DNA from 2 places in the Metapseudomonas otitidis genome. Region 1 is predicted to be linked to the other one. Evidence: predicted binding sites of a transcription regulator. Region 1 holds the regulator's gene; the other holds the start of a gene.
The links. Region 1 encodes FliA, which starts transcription of late flagellar genes. Its sites were predicted from a motif close to CTAAAGTTTNNNNNNNNNNNGCCGNTAA; they were not measured.
Positions count from the first base shown of each region.

Region 2: the regulator FliA is predicted to act here: its motif matches at 4,864-4,891, upstream of PotMrB4_RS16305 (methyl-accepting chemotaxis protein).

Region 1 covers NZ_AP022642.1:3,943,933-3,951,670, forward strand. The annotation lists gene PotMrB4_RS18095 (flagellar motor protein) at 1-408, opposite strand, end outside; gene PotMrB4_RS18100 (protein-glutamate methylesterase/protein-glutamine glutaminase) at 426-1,538, opposite strand; gene PotMrB4_RS18105 (chemotaxis protein CheA) at 1,581-3,899, opposite strand; gene PotMrB4_RS18110 (protein phosphatase CheZ) at 3,912-4,697, opposite strand; gene PotMrB4_RS18115 (chemotaxis response regulator CheY) at 4,717-5,091, opposite strand; gene fliA (RNA polymerase sigma factor FliA) at 5,174-5,920, opposite strand; gene fleN (flagellar synthesis regulator FleN) at 5,917-6,750, opposite strand; gene flhF (flagellar biosynthesis protein FlhF) at 6,826-7,738, opposite strand, start outside.
Region 2 covers NZ_AP022642.1:3,584,261-3,591,998, reverse strand. The annotation lists gene PotMrB4_RS16340 (LysE family translocator) at 1-434, opposite strand, end outside; gene PotMrB4_RS16335 (hypothetical protein) at 583-1,212, shown strand; gene PotMrB4_RS16330 (MarR family winged helix-turn-helix transcriptional regulator) at 1,219-1,674, opposite strand; gene PotMrB4_RS16325 (aminotransferase-like domain-containing protein) at 1,756-2,922, shown strand; gene PotMrB4_RS16320 (glutathione S-transferase family protein) at 2,937-3,536, shown strand; gene PotMrB4_RS16315 (GFA family protein) at 3,618-3,968, shown strand; gene folE (GTP cyclohydrolase I FolE) at 4,035-4,595, opposite strand; gene PotMrB4_RS16305 (methyl-accepting chemotaxis protein) at 4,938-6,254, shown strand; gene PotMrB4_RS16300 (Smr/MutS family protein) at 6,294-6,851, opposite strand; gene PotMrB4_RS16295 (hypothetical protein) at 6,900-7,220, opposite strand; gene PotMrB4_RS16290 (cysteine hydrolase family protein) at 7,323-7,738, opposite strand, start outside.

The DNA of each region.
Region 1 (7,738 bases):
CTCCTGGGTATAGAGGTCCACTTCGAGAATGCTGCGGATGGACTCGGGCTCGGCACCGTCGACCAGGAGCTGCAATCCCTTGCGGGCATAGGGGTCCGGCTCGGCGTCGGCGATGGGCTCCAGGCCCAGGAGCCCTTCCTTGCGCGCCGCCATGCTCCAGCCCACCACGCTGTTGATGCCGCCGGTGAGATCGATCCTGGGCGGGAAGATGATCCAGCGAAGGATCGCCAGAGCCCGCTTGAGCACGCTCATGGGTGTCTGGAGCAAAGCGGCACCCACGGTACCGCCAATCACGATCAGCGCTGCCGGGCCGTTCAGAAGGGCACCGGCGTGCCCTCCTTCGAGGTAGTTGCCCCCAACGATGGCGACCAGTGCAAGGATGATCCCTACGATGCTCAACGCATCCATTTACCGCACTACTCCCATCACAGGCATGCTTCGGCGATGTGCCTGCCAATGTCGTCGAGGCCGTAGACCGCGTCTGCCAGGTTGGCCTTCACAATCGCCATCGGCATGCCATAGATCACGCAACTGGCTTCATCCTGTGCCCACACCTGGCTGCCGCTCTGCTTGAGCAGGCGTGCGCCTTCGCGGCCGTCGGCCCCCATACCGGTCAGCACCACGGCCAGGACCTTGTCATTGAAGGCCTTGGCAGCGGAGCCGAAGGTGATGTCGACACAGGGCTTGTAGTTGAGGCGCTCATCGCCGGGGAGGATGCGCACGGTCCCGCGCGGATCCACCATCATCTGCTTGCCGCCCGGTGCCAGCAGGGCGAGGCCAGGCCTGAGCTGGTCGCCATCCTCGGCCTCCTTGACGGAAATACGGCAGAGCTTGTCCAGGCGCTCGGCGAATGCCTTGGTGAACGCCGCCGGCATGTGCTGGATCAGTACCAGCGGCGCCGGGAAATTGGCGGGCAACTGGGTCAGCACACGCTGAAGCGCAACGGGGCCGCCCGTCGAGGTGCCGATGGCCACCAGCCGGTAGGACTTGCGCTTGGGAGCAGGCCCGCTGCTGGAACTACCACTGGATGAGGAAGCCGGTGCTGGGGCAGGTGCAGCCGCAGGGCGAGACAGGCTCGACGGGCCGGAACTGCTGGGCGTCGGCGCGGCAGGCGGCGGGGTGTAGCTGCTGTAGCGACGGTTGCTCCGCGCGATGCTGTGCACCTTCTCGCAGAGCAGTTGCTTGACCTTCTCCGGATTGCGGGAGATGTCCTCGAAGTTCTTCGGCAGGAAGTCGACCGCACCGGCATCCAGCGCATCGAGGGTTACCCGGGCGCCTTCGTGAGTCAGGGAGGAGAACATCAGGACCGGAGTCGGGCAGCGCTGCATGATGTGCCGCACGGCGGTGATGCCGTCCATCATGGGCATTTCGTAATCCATGGTGATGACGTCGGGCTTGAGCGCCAGCGCCTGGTCGATGGCCTCCCGGCCATTCGTGGCGGTCCCTACCACCTGGATATTGGTGTCGGCGGACAGAATCTCCGAAACGCGACGACGGAAGAAGCCGGAGTCATCAACCACCAGAACCTTGACTGCCATAAACACTCCTAACAGGCGGCCCCCAACGGGCCGCCTAAACGATCAACCGCGGCGCGCGTAGCGCTTGAGCATGCTCGGCACGTCGAGGATGAGGGCGATTCGTCCATCGCCGGTAATGGTGGCACCGGACATGCCGGGCGTCCCCTGCAGCATCTTGCCAAGCGGCTTGATCACCACTTCTTCCTGGCCGACCAGTTGATCCACCACGAAGCCGATGCGCTGGGTACCCACGGAGAGGATCACCACGTGCCCTTCACCCTGCTCCTCGTATGAGGCGTCACGAACCAGCCAGCGCTTGAGGTAGAACAGCGGCAGGGCCTTGTCGCGGACGATCACCACTTCCTGGCCATCCACGACGTTGGTGCGGGACAGGTCGAGGTGGAAGATCTCGTTGACGTTGACCAGCGGGAAGGCGAAGGCCTGGTTGCCCAGCATCACCATGAGCGTCGGCATGATCGCCAGGGTCAGCGGCACCTTGATGACGATCTTGGAACCTTGCCCTTTCTGCGAGAACACGTTCACCGTGCCGTTGAGCTGGGAGATCTTGGTCTTCACCACGTCCATCCCGACGCCACGACCGGATACGTCCGAGATCTCGGTCTTGGTCGAGAAGCCCGGGGCGAAGATCAGGTTGTAGCACTCCAGCTCGGTCAGGCGGTCGGCGGCATCCTTGTCAAGCAGCCCTTTCTCGACGGCCTTGGCGCGGAGGATGTTCGCGTCCATGCCCTTGCCGTCGTCGGTGATCATCAGAAGGATGTGGTCACCCTCCTGCTCGGCGGACAGCACGACGCGACCGGTACGTGCCTTGCCGGCGGCCTCGCGCTCCTCGGGCGTCTCGATACCGTGGTCCACGGCGTTGCGCACCAGGTGGACCAGCGGGTCGGCAAGCGCCTCGACGAGGTTCTTGTCGAGGTCGGTCTCCTCCCCCACCAGCTCGAGGTTGATCTCTTTCTTCAGGTTGCGGGCCAGGTCGCGCACGAGACGCGGGAAGCGGCCGAAGACCTTCTTGATGGGCTGCATGCGGGTCTTCATCACCGCGGTCTGCAGGTCGGCGGTCACCACGTCGAGGTTCGACACGGCCTTGGCCATGGCCTCGTCACCGCTGTTGGCACCGAGACGCACCAGGCGGTTACGCACCAGTACCAGCTCGCCCACCATGTTCATGATCTCGTCCAGGCGAGCGGTGTCCACCCGTACGGTGGTTTCCGTTTCGCTGGCTGCCGCAGGAGCAGCCTTGTCTCCGTTAGCCGTCGGCGCAGCCGGACGGGCAGCTGCCGGCGCAGGCTTGGCAGGTTCGGGCTTGGCGGCAGCAGGCTTCGCCGGCTCGGTCGCTTTCGCGGCGGGTGTGGCCGCAGGCTTGGCGGGTGCCGCAGCGGGCTTCGCAGGTGCCGCCGGCTTGGCCGGGGCTGACGAGGCAGGAGCCTCCGCGACGAACTTGCCCTTGCCATGGAGCTGGTCCAGCAGGGCTTCGAACTCGTCATCGGTGATGTTGTCGCCGCCCGGCGCAGCCGGTGCTGCGGTATCGGGCGCAGACGCGACAGCAGCCGGTGCGGTGTCATCCACAGCAGGGGCGACGAACTTGCCCTTGCCGTGAAGCTGGTCAAGCAGGGCTTCAAACTCATCATCGGTGATGTCATCGCCGCCCGGCGAGGCAGAAGGGGCAGCAACCGGCTCGGGCGCCTTGGGCGCACTGGCAGCTGGCGCCGCATCGCCGACGAACTTGCCCTTGCCATGGAGCTGGTCCAGCAGCGCTTCGAACTCGTCATCGGTAATTTCATCCGACGCGGCCGCTTCGTTGCCGGCTGCGGGTTCGGCAGCGGAACCAGAAGGCTCGTCCAGCGCCGTCAGCAGTTGCTCGAACTCGCTGTCGGTGATGTCGCCCGATGCCGGCGCGGCAGGCTCTTCGGCCTCCGGCTCGGGCTCGGGCTCAGGTTCAAAAGCCTCAGCAACAGGCTCAGGCTCGGACGCACCCGCAGGCTCTGCCAGGCGCGACAATGCGGCCAGCAGCTCGGGCGTGGCGGGCGTCGGCTCGGAGCGCTCGCGTACCTGGCTGAACATCTCGTTGACGGTATCCAGTGCCTGAAGCACCACGTCCATCAGCTCGGCATCGACTCGACGCGCACCCTTGCGGAGGATGTCGAACACGTTTTCGGCGATGTGGCAGCATTCCACAAGGGCGTTTAGCTGGAGGAAACCAGCTCCGCCCTTGACCGTGTGGAAACCCCGGAAAATGGCATTGAGCAGATCCATATCGTCCGGACGGCTCTCCAGCTCAACGAGCTGCTCGGACAATTGCTCCAGTATTTCGCCGGCCTCTACCAGGAAGTCCTGGAGGATTTCTTCATCGGCGTCGAAGCTCATTAGGCGGCTCCCCTAGAAACCAAGGCTGGATAACAGATCATCGACGTCGACCTGATCGGCCACGACGTCATCACGCTTATCGGCATTGATCTGCGGACCTTCACCCCTAGATGGATCTTTTAGTTTTTCTTTCTCGACAACCATCGCTTCGCGGTCATGTTGAATGCCTGCGAAACGGTCTACATCACTGGCCATCAGCACCAGTTTCACCAGGTTGTGCTCAACTTCGGTCACCAACTGGGTGACGCGTTTGATCACTTGCCCGGTCAGGTCCTGATAGTCCTGTGCCAGCAGGATGTCGTTCATATGGGAGGATAGCTGCTCGGTGTCGCGCTGGCTGCGCGCCAGGAACGATTCGATGCGCTTGGCCAACTCCCGGAACGCATCCGCGCCGATCTCGCGCCGCATGAAGCGCCCCCACTCCTCGGAAAGGCTCTGGGCTTCATCGCCCAGGCCATTGAGCAGCGGTGCGCTCTCCTCCACCAGATCCATGGTGCGGTTGGCTGCCTTCTCCGTCATGTGCACGACGTAGGAGAGACGATCCGTCGCATCGGCGATCTGGGACATTTCCTTGGCGTGGGGCAAATGCGGATCGATCTGGAAGTTGACGATCGCATTGTGCAACTCGCGGGTGAGCTTGCCGACTTCCTGATAGAGGCCGCGGTCGCGAACCTTGTTCAGTTCGTGGATCAGTTGCACCGCATCGCCGAAGTTGCCCTTTTCAAGGGTTTCCACCAGCTCGCGTGCATGATTTTTCAGGGTCGACTCGAGGTCTCCCGACTGGGAATCTTTATCCATGGCGTCCTCGCGACTGGCATCAGCCGTTGACCCGCTCGAAGATCTTTTCAATCTTCTCTTTGAGCACCTGGGCCGTGAACGGCTTGACCACGTACCCGTTCACGCCGGCCTGGGCGGCTTCGATGATCTGATCGCGCTTGGCTTCAGCAGTCACCATCAGCACCGGCAGGTGCTTCAGGCGCTCGTCAGCGCGCACGGCTCGCAGCAGGTCGATGCCAGTCATGCCGGGCATGTTCCAGTCGGTGACCAGGAAATCGAAATTGCCGCTGTGCAGCATCGGCAAGGCGGTTGTGCCGTCGTCGGCCTCTGCGGTGTTGGTGAAGCCCAAATCACGCAGGAGGTTCTTGATGATGCGTCTCATCGTAGAGAAATCGTCCACGATGAGGATTTTCATGTTCTTGTCCAAATCGACCTCCGTACAGTCCTGAACGCCCCCGGGTCACGGGGGCGTCGTTCAATCGAAAAACCGGTGTGCTTCAGGCACGCCACTCACCCAGCCGGGCCCGCAGACGTGCGGCGCACTGGCTGTGCAACTGGCTGACTCGGGATTCACTGACTCCCAGCACTTCACCGATTTCCTTCAAATTCAGCTCTTCGTCGTAATACAGCGCCAGCACCAGGCGCTCTCGTTCCGGCAGATTGGCGATGGCATCGGCCAGCGCCGCCTGGAAGCGCTCGTCTTCCAGGTCATTCGAAGGTTCGAGATGGGTGACTCCGGTATCTTCGTGCGCCGTGCCATGCTCCCCGCCTTCCAGAAGGTCGTCGAAGCTGAACAGCCGGCTGCCCAAAGTGTCGCTCAGGATGCCGTAGTAATCTTCGAGACTCAATCCAAGTTCGGCCGCAACCTCCTGATCTTTAGCGTCACGTCCAGTTCTTGCCTCGACTTTGCGGATGGCGTCGCTGACCATCCGGGTATTGCGGTGGACCGAGCGCGGTGCCCAGTCGCCCTTGCGGACCTCGTCGAGCATCGCCCCGCGGATGCGGATGCCGGCGTAGGTCTCGAAACTCGCACCCTTGCTGGAGTCGTACTTCTTCGATGCTTCCAGCAGGCCGATCATCCCCGCCTGCATGAGGTCTTCAACCTGCACGTTCGCCGGCAAGCGTGCCAGCAGGTGGTAGGCGATCCGCTTGACCAGGGGCGCGTAGCGCTCGATCAGCTGGTGCTGGGAATCCCCGGCCTGAGCCTTGTTGTACATGCGAAGTCCACTTGCGGGTGGTGTCATACGGTCGAATCCGCGATGGGTTGCTGCACCAGTCGCTCGACGAAGAACTCAAGGTGGCCGCGGGGGTTGGCCGGTAACGGCCAGCTGTCGACCTTCTGAGCAATCGCCTTGAACGCCAGGGCACATTTCGAACGCGGGAACGCTTCGTAGACCGCTCGCTGCTTCTGCACCGCCTTGCGCACGGACTCGTCGTAGGGGACGGCGCCGACGTACTGCAAGGCCACATCGAGGAAGCGATCGGTCACCTTGGTCAGCTTAGCAAAGAGGTTGCGACCTTCCTGCGGGCTGTGGGCCATATTGGCCAGGACCCGGAAACGGCTCATGCCGAAGTCGCGGTTGAGCAGCTTGATCAGCGCATAGGCGTCGGTAATGGACGTAGGCTCGTCGCAGACGACCACGATCACTTCCTGCGCAGCACGGACGAAGCTGACCACCGCATCGCCGATGCCGGCGGCGGTGTCGATCACCAGCACGTCCAGGTTGTCGCTGATCTCGCTGAACGCCTGGATCAGGCCGGCATGCTGCATCGGCGAGAGCTGGACCATGCTCTGCGTGCCGGAAGCGGCTGGCACGATGCGGACGCCGCCCGGCCCTTGCAGCAGCACGTCACGCAGGTCGCACTCGCCTGCGATCACGTCCGCCAGGGTCCGCTTGGGCGTCAGCCCGAGCAGCACGTCGACGTTGGCCAGGCCGAGGTCGGCGTCCAGCAGCATCACGCGGCGCCCCAGGTCGGCCAGCGCCAGCGAGAGGTTCACGGATACGTTGGTCTTGCCGACACCGCCCTTGCCACCGGTTACAGCAATCACCTGTACGGGATGCAAACTACCCATTTATCACACACCTTGTTCACGTCGACTGGGCCACTTGGCGCATTCACGCCACCCATCCCGGGCGGCTCTGGGTTTCTATCCAACCTGGCGAGTGGGCGCCTGGTACAGACCTGCGAACAGGTCGGCCATGGCTTCCTCGCTGGGGTCCTCCGGTGCCTGAAGGCTCACCGCACGGCTCACCAGTTGGTGACTGCGCGGAACCTGGAGATCATCCGGAATCCGAGGCCCATCAGCGAGATAGGCTACCGGCAGATGCTGGCCGATAGCCAGTCCCAACACTTCGCCCAGGCTCGCGGCTTCATCGAGCTTGGTCAGGATGCAGCCCGAAAGGCCACACCGCTTGTAACTATGGTAGGCCGCTTTCAGCACCTGGCTTTGACTGGTTGCAGCCAAAACGAGGAAATTGCGCGCTTTCACGCTGCGACTGGCCAGTGTCTCGAGCTGCATTTTAAGCGCCGGATCGTTCGCCGGCAGCCCCGCCGTATCAATCAGCACCACACGCTTGCGTGCGAGGGGGGCGAGAGCCTGGGTCAGCGACTGGCCCGGATCGACGTGAGTGACAGACACACCGAGGATGCGGCCCAGGGTCTTCAGCTGTTCCTGGGCACCGATCCGGTAGCTGTCCATGCTCACCAGGGCGATCTGCTGGGCGCCGTACTTAAGCACGTAGCGGGCGGCCAGCTTGGCCAGGGTGGTGGTCTTGCCCATGCCGGCGGGACCGACCAGGGCGATCACGCCCCCCTCTTCCAGAGGCTCCTCGGCAGGGGTACGGATGGCGTGGGCCAGGTGGGCCAGCACCATGCGCCAGGCCTGGCGCGGATCCTTGACGCTGCTCACGCGCTCCAGTAGCACACGGGACAGCTCCACCGGCAGCCCCATCCGCTGCAGGCGACGCCACAGATTGGCCTGCTGCGGGCGACGATTCTGCATCTGGCTCCAGGCGATGGAACCAAGCTGGACTTCGATCAGCTCGCGCAGCCCATTGAGC
Region 2 (7,738 bases), 360 kb from region 1:
ATCAGCAGGGCGTTGGTGACGAAGTTCTCCTGCGGGGTGTAGGTGGTGATGGCGCCGATCGCCATCACCCAGGCCTTGGGGTTGACCCACTGGAAGGCCGCCGCCTGGAGGAAGGTGAAGGGGCGCGCCCCGCCCTTGGTGTCGTCGGGGGCACCGGAGCCGGCGATCTTCCAGGCCAGGTAGACCAGGTAGGCCGCGCCGCCATAGCGCAGCAGGCTGTACAGCAGGGGAACCTGCTCGAAGACCTGGTGCAGTCCCAGGCCCACCGCGGCGACCATCACCATGAAGCCGATGCTGATGCCGAGCATGTGCGGCAGGCTGCGGCGGATGCCGAAGTTCACTCCTGAGGCGAGCAGCATCATGTTGTTGGGGCCGGGGGTGATGGAGGTGACGAGGGCAAACAGCGCAAAGGCGAGCAACAGTTCCAGGCTCATGGCAGGTCTCTCTTCTTGGAGGGAGAAAGCCTACGGCGTGGCGCTTCGCCGCGCCCCGTACAGCGATGTGCGCAAAAAGCGATACAGTCGCGTGACGTCTCCCGTGTGCACCGTTACTGTGCCGGTCAGTTGAATCAGGAGCCCCGTCATGGACGAAAACCCCTACGCACCCCCTCAGGTCGAACTGCTCCAGCCGGAGGCGCCGCGCCCGTTGCCGGAATGGAGCGCTGGCCAGCTCAGGCTGTTGGGCTGGCTGTCCCTGGTCGGCTTCCTGGGCAACCTGGTGCTGTTGCTGGGTGTGGTGTCGATCGGCTGGTTCGGGATCGAGCTGCCGGTGGCCTACACCGATTGGTCGGGCCTTTCCCTGGTGCTGCTGGGCAGCTATGTCTCCCTGCGCTTCAAGGTCTTCGCCGAGGCGCGTTTTGCTGCCACCGGCCTGACCTGGCCCACCTGGGTCGTGGTGGTCACCAGTGTGCTGCTGCAGGTGATGCTGATGACGGTGGGCGACCAGCTGGGGAGCCTGGGGTGGGAGATGGCCCTGTACGGCTCCGGTCTGGTTCTGTGCGGGGCGGGGTGTATCTGGCTCGGCGTGCGCCTGGTGAAGGTGCCGGACACCTATGCGTCTTTCCGGGTCGTGGCCGGTGCCATCCTGGTGACGGGTGTGATGCTGGTTTCGCTGCTGCTGGCGGCGTTAAGTTCGCTGCCGGCGTTGGTGTCGGTGGTGGCCACGGCGCTAGTGTTCTTCCGGGGGGCGCGGGAGCTGGAGGGCGGGCGCTGAGGCGCCTCAGGTGCCTTCCGGCTCGTCCTGGCGGGCGCCGCCCAGGGTCTGGTTGACCTTCAGCCAGCCTTCCACCGCATCGGCCCCGGCCTCGCCGAAGGCCCGCTCCAGCAGGCGGGCCTGCTCCCGACGCAGGCTCTTCTCCAATTTCGAGCCTTCTGCCGTCAGCCCCAGCTGGCGCTTGCGCTTGTCGTCGTCGGCGGTGCTGCTCTGCACCAGGTCCATCTCCATCAACTGGCGCAGCGGCGTGTTCAGCGCCTGCTTGCTCACGCCGAGGTAGCCGAGCATTTCCTTCACACTCAGCCCCGGGTACTTCGCTATGAAGAACAGGATGCGGTGGTGCACCCGCGACAGCCCGCGACGGGCGAGCATTTCGTCGGGCTTGCTGGTGAAGGCCTGGTAGCCGAAGAAGAAGGCTTCCATGGCGGCGTGCTGGACGGCGGGGTTTTTCAGGTCAAGCATATTGACGTATCCATCCCGGGCATCGTAGTTTCGGTCAAGCAGTTTGACTCAATTCTCACGCCTTCGCACCCGGTGACATCCATGGCCTTCTCCGAACGCATCGCCCGCCTGAAAAGCTCCCTGATCCGTGAAATCCTCGCTGCGGCGCAGCGCCCGGAGGTGATGTCCTTCGCCGGTGGCCTGCCGGCCGAGCCGATGCTGCCGAAGGTGGAGTGGGCGGACATGCCGGCGAGCATGGGTCAGTACGGCATGAGCGAGGGCGAGCCGGCCCTGCGTGAGGCGGTGGCTGCCGAGGCGCGCGCCCTGGGTGTGCCCTGCGATGCCAGCCAGGTGCTGATCGTCAGCGGTTCCCAGCAGACCCTGGACCTGGCGTCCAAGCTGTTCATCGACCCGGGCACCGAGGTGCTGCTGGAGGCGCCGACCTACCTGGCCGCGCTGCAGGCGTTCCAGCTGTTCGGTGCCGACTGCATCGCCGTGGCCCAGGAGGCCGACGGCCCCGAGCTGGCCTCCCTGCGCCAGCGCCTGGAGCAGCACAAGCCGGCCTTCGCCTACCTGATCCCGACCTTCCAGAACCCCTCGGCGGTGCGCTACAGCGAGGCCAAGCGCGACGCCGTGGCGGCGCTGCTGGACGAGTTCGGCGTGACCCTGATCGAGGACGAGCCGTACCGCGAACTGGTGTTCGACGGCGGCAGCGCCACCCCCATCGTGAGCCGCTTGAAGAAGGCCAGCTGGATCTACACCGGCACCGTCTCCAAGACCCTGCTGCCGGGCCTGCGCGTGGGCTTCCTGATCGCCAGTCCGGACCTGTTCCCCTACCTGCTGCGCCTGAAGCAATCCGCCGACCTGCACACCAACCGCATCGGCCAGTGGCAGGCCCTGCAGTGGCTCGGCAGCGAGCAGTACCGGGGCCACCTGGCCGAGCTGCGTGACTTCTACCGCGTGCGCCGCGATGCCATGCAGGCGGCGCTGGAAGAACACTTCGGCGACCTGGCCACCTGGGAAGTGCCCCAGGGCGGGCTGTTCTTCTGGCTGGCCCTCAAGCAGCCGCTGGATACCCGCACCCTGCTGAAGCCGGCGCTGGACCAGAACGTTGCCTTCATGCCGGGCGAGCCGTTCTTCATCGATCCGGACAACCACCCCGGCTACCTGCGCCTGAACTTCAGCCATGTGGCGCCGGAGCGCCTGGGCGAGGGGCTGCGCCGTCTGGCCAGCGTGGTACGGGAAGCCCAGGCCGCCCAGGCCGTCTGATCGAGGAGCAGGCGATGTACAAGGTTTACGGTGATGTGATTTCCGGCAACTGCTACAAGGTCAAGCTGATCCTCGAGCTGCTCGGGCAGCCCTATCAGTGGGTGCCGGTGGACATCCTCAAGGGCGAGACCCAGAGCGAGGCCTTCCTGGCGCTCAACCCCAACGGCAAGATCCCGGTCCTGGAGCTGGAGGACGTCACCACCCTGTGGGAGTCCAACGCCATCCTCAACTTCCTGGCCGAGGGCAGCGACCTGCTGCCCACCGAGCCGCGCCTGCGCACCCAGGTGTTGCAGTGGCAGTTCTTCGAGCAGTACAGCCATGAGCCCTATGTGGCGGTGGCGCGCTTCATCAAGCGTTACCAGGGCATGCCGGCCGAGCGCGCCGAGGAGTACCAAGTGTGCCTGGTGCGCGGCTACAAGGCCCTGCGGGTGATGGAGCAGCAGCTCTCCCGCACGCCGTACCTGGTGGGGGATGCCTATTCGATCGCGGACATCGCCCTGTACGCCTACACCCACGTGGCGGAAGAGGGCGGCTTCGACCTCTCCGGCTTCCCCGCCATCCAGGCCTGGATGGCACGGGTGGCGGCTCATCCGCGTCACGTCAGCATCGGCTGAGGCGGCACGTCGCCGCCATGGCGCGCACGGCAGCCCTGGTCTAACGTCCTCCGGGTCCATTCCGGGCCTGGAGGCGTGCAGATGAAATACCGGGGAGGCTGCCATTGCGGCCGTATCGCGTTCGAGGTCGAGGGCAGCCCAATCACCGAGGTGATGGCCTGCAACTGCTCGCTGTGCAGCAAGCGTGGCTACCTGCTGTGGTTCGTCCCGCGCGCCCAGCTGGTGCTGGAGACGCCCGAGGCCGACCTGTCCACCTATCGCTTCAATCGCATGCAGATCGCCCATCACTTCTGCGGCACCTGCGGTTGCGCGCCGTTCGGCGAGGCTTCCGATCCCCAGGGCAACGCCATGGCAGCGGTGAACGTGCGCTGCCTGGAGGGCGTCGATCCGGATGCGCTGCAGGTGCGCAAGGTGGATGGGCGCAGCTTCTAGCGGGTCGTCTTCCGGGGCGCCAAATAAAAAAACCGGCCCTGGGCCGGTTTTTTCGTGGGCGATCCCTCAGCGGATCAGGTTGAGGAACTCGCTGCGGGTCGCGGAGTTGTTGCGGAATTCGCCGAGCATCACCGATGTGATCATCGAGGAGTTCTGCTTCTCCACGCCGCGCATCATCATGCACATGTGCTGGGCCTCGATCACCACGGCCACGCCCAGGGCGCCGGTGACCTGCTCCACCGCTTCGGCGATCTGCCGGCTCAGGTTCTCCTGGATCTGCAGGCGGCGGGCGAACATGTCGACGATGCGCGCCACCTTGGACAGGCCCAGCACCTTGCCGTTGGGCAGGTAGGCCACGTGGGCCTTGCCGATGAAGGGCAGCAGGTGGTGCTCGCACAGGGAGTACAGCTCGATGTCCTTGACCAGCACCATCTCGCTGTTGTCGGAGGTGAACAGGGCGCCGTTGATCACCTCGTCCAGGGTCTGCTCGTAGCCGCGGCAGAGGTACTGCATGGCCTTGGCAGCGCGCTTGGGGGTGTCCAGCAGGCCTTCGCGGTTCACGTCCTCGCCCAGTTGGCCGAGGATCGCGGTGTAGTGGCTTGCCAGTTTGTCGGGACTAGAGTCCATGGTGCTTCCAGAATCGAGTGGATGTAGGCGGACCATTGGCATGCCCATCGGGCCCGGTCGTTGGCCGGGGCAGCCCTTACGGCTGCATCGCACGCGGTGGGGGCGGGACGCTCTGACGGCGGCTTCCGCACGGCCACCCGGCACATGGTCGCGTTTCGTTCGGCGGCGATTGTACTGCGCCTGCCCGTGCTTGCCGAACTTCTTTGGCCGTCCCGCCGTCTGATGGCAGTCGGCTATCGTGGCGATAGCAAGCTTCGATTGCCCATCGCTTCAGCCAATCCCTAGGCTGCCGATACCTGTGTCGTCCTTCTTATCCTCATGCCGTCTTCGAGGTCCTGCCTAATGTTCCAGTCATCCCTCAAGCGCGAGCTGGCCGAGTGCCAAGCCCAGCTCGCGCAGGCTCTGGCGCGCCGTAGCGCCGTCGATCGCTCCATGGCGGTCATCGAGTTCCTGCCGGATGGCACCATCGTGTCCGCCAACGAGAACTTCCTCTCCGCGGTCGGTTACCGCCTGGAGGAGGTGCAGGGACGGCACCACCGGATGTTCTGTGATCCGGCCTATGCCAATAGCGCCGAGTACCGCCGCTTCTGGGAGCGCCTGGCGACGGGCGAGTTCATCCGCGACCGCTTCCGTCGACGTGACAAGCAAGGGCGCGAGCTGTGGCTCGAGGCCAGCTACAACCCGGTGCGTGACACGGCCGGGCGGGTGGTCGGGGTGCTCAAGCTGGCCACCGATATCACCGCCCAGGTGGTGCGTGAACAACAGCAGGAAAGCCTGATCAGCGCCATCGACCGTTCCATGGCGGTGATCGAGTTCAACCTCAAGGGCGAGGTGCTCACCGCCAACGAGAATTTCCTCAGCCTGATGGGGTATCGCCTGGACGAGATCCGTGGGCGCCATCACCGGCAGCTGTGTACCCGCGAGGATGGCGCTTCGCCCGAGTACGCGCAGTTCTGGGAGCGCCTGAACCGCGGTGAGTTCTTCTCCGGCCGCTTCAAGCGGGTCAACAAGCGCGGGGATGTGGTCTGGCTGCGTGCCACCTACAACCCGGTGTTCGACGCCAATGGCACCCTCTACAAGGTGGTGAAGCTGGCCTCGGACGTGACCGAGCAGGTACTGCACCAGCAGGCCGAGTCCGAAGCGGCGCAACTGGCCTACGAGATATCCCTGCAGACCGACGGTGGTGCGCAGCGGGGTGCTGAAGTGGTCCAGCGCACGGTGGACGTGGTGCAGGGCATCGCTGGCGAATTGAACCGGGCGGCCAGCGGCATTTCGGCCGTGAGCCAGCAATCCGACCAGATCAGCAGCATCGTCCAGACCATCCGCGGCATCGCCGACCAGACCAACCTGCTGGCGCTGAACGCCGCCATCGAGGCGGCACGGGCCGGCGAACAGGGGCGCGGGTTCGCCGTGGTGGCAGAGGAGGTGCGCAACCTGGCGGCGCGCACGGCCCAGGCGACGGTGGAGATCGTCGACGTGGTACGGCGCAACCATGAGCTGTCCCAGGAGGCGGTGCAGAGCATGGAAAGCAGCCGCGAGAAGGTGGAGCAGGGGGTGCAACTGGCCAGCCAGGCAGGCCAGGCGATCCTGGAGATCCAGGAAGGTGCCCAGCGGGTGGTGGAAGCCATCCGCCAGTTCAGTTCCACGCTGGAACGTTGAACCAAGGGGCCGCCCGGTGCCGGGCGGCCCTGGTCACGGTTACTCGTCGCGGCCTTCGAGCATGGTGCGTCGCAGCATCACGTAGAGGGCGCCGGTGCCGCCGTGGCGCGGCAGGCAGGAGGTGAAGCCGAGCACCTGGGGATGCTGGCGCAGCCAGGTGTTGACGTGGCTCTTGATCAGCGGGCGCTTGCCATCCAGGCGTGCGGCCTTGCCATGGGTGATGCGCACGCAGCGGATTTCCAGCTTGGTAGCCTCGGCGAGGAAGTCCCAGAGCGTCTCGCGGGCCTTTTCCACGGTCATGCCGTGCAGGTCGAGGCTGCCCTCGAAGGCGATCTGGCCCTGCTTGAGCTTGCGCATCTGGCCTTCCTGGACGCCGTCGCGGGCCCAGTTCAGTTCATCCTCGGCACCCACATCGATCACGAAGAGGTCGGACAGGCCGTCCACCTTGGTGCTGGTGCCCGCCTGGGTGGCGTTCTGCCGGCGGCTGACGACCTGCTGGCGGTCGGCACGCGGTTTGCCGACATCCGCGCGGTCGTGCTGGATGCGTTTGACGCCACGCATCTGCTGGCTGAACAGGGAAAAATCGTCGTCTTGCATGAGGGCCTCCACAGCGGCTGCCCAGTTTACCCGCGAGGCGGGGCGACGTCAGTGGCGTTTCTTCATCAACCGGGGCGACAGGTCCAGGTTGCTGCGCCTGCGGAAGCGCCTCCGTGCATGGCGCCAGAGCCCAACGCCGAAGGCCAGCAGCAACAGGCCGCTGACCAGCAGGGTCAGCGCGGCGCCGGTGCTGTCGTTGAGCGGGCCCAGTGCCGGCGGACGGCCGAGCAGGGTGGCCGAGCCGGCCATCGCCAGGAGGATGCCCAGGGTGGCGATCAGTGCCGCACAGCCGGCCAGCAGCCGCCACCCCAGGTGCCGGGGCGCATGGGGGCGAAGGCGGCGGGCGTCGAATCCATCGGGTTGTCTCATCCGGTCTTCCTCGTCTTGATCGGGCGTATGACCGGAACCAGCGGGTGGGGTTCCTGCCATTCGCCCGATAGGAGAGGGCCGGCTTTGCGGTGAGGCGTTGCCTCAGGCGAGGGCGCGTGCGTTGGGTACGACGCTGGCGAAGTTGTCGGCGAGGGCGATGACCTCGACGCGGTGCATCTCGTCGGCGCTGATCACGCCGCCGTCAGGGGTGGGCAGGTCACGGGTGGCGCAGGCGGCGGCGACCAGGGTGCAGCGGTAGCCGTAGTCCTTGGCGGCGCGCACGGTGGTGCTGACGCTGGAATGGGTCATGAAGCCGCAGACGATCAGGTCCAGGTGGCCGATCTCCTGCAGGCGGTCGTGCAGGTCGGTGCCGGCGAAGGCGTTGGGCAGGCGCTTCTCGACGACCACCTCGCCAGGCAGCGGGGCGGCTTCGGGCATCTGTTGGCCACGTTCGCCCTGGGGGTCCAGCAGGCCACCCGGAACGCCCAGGTGCTTGACGTGTACGACGGGAGTGCCGG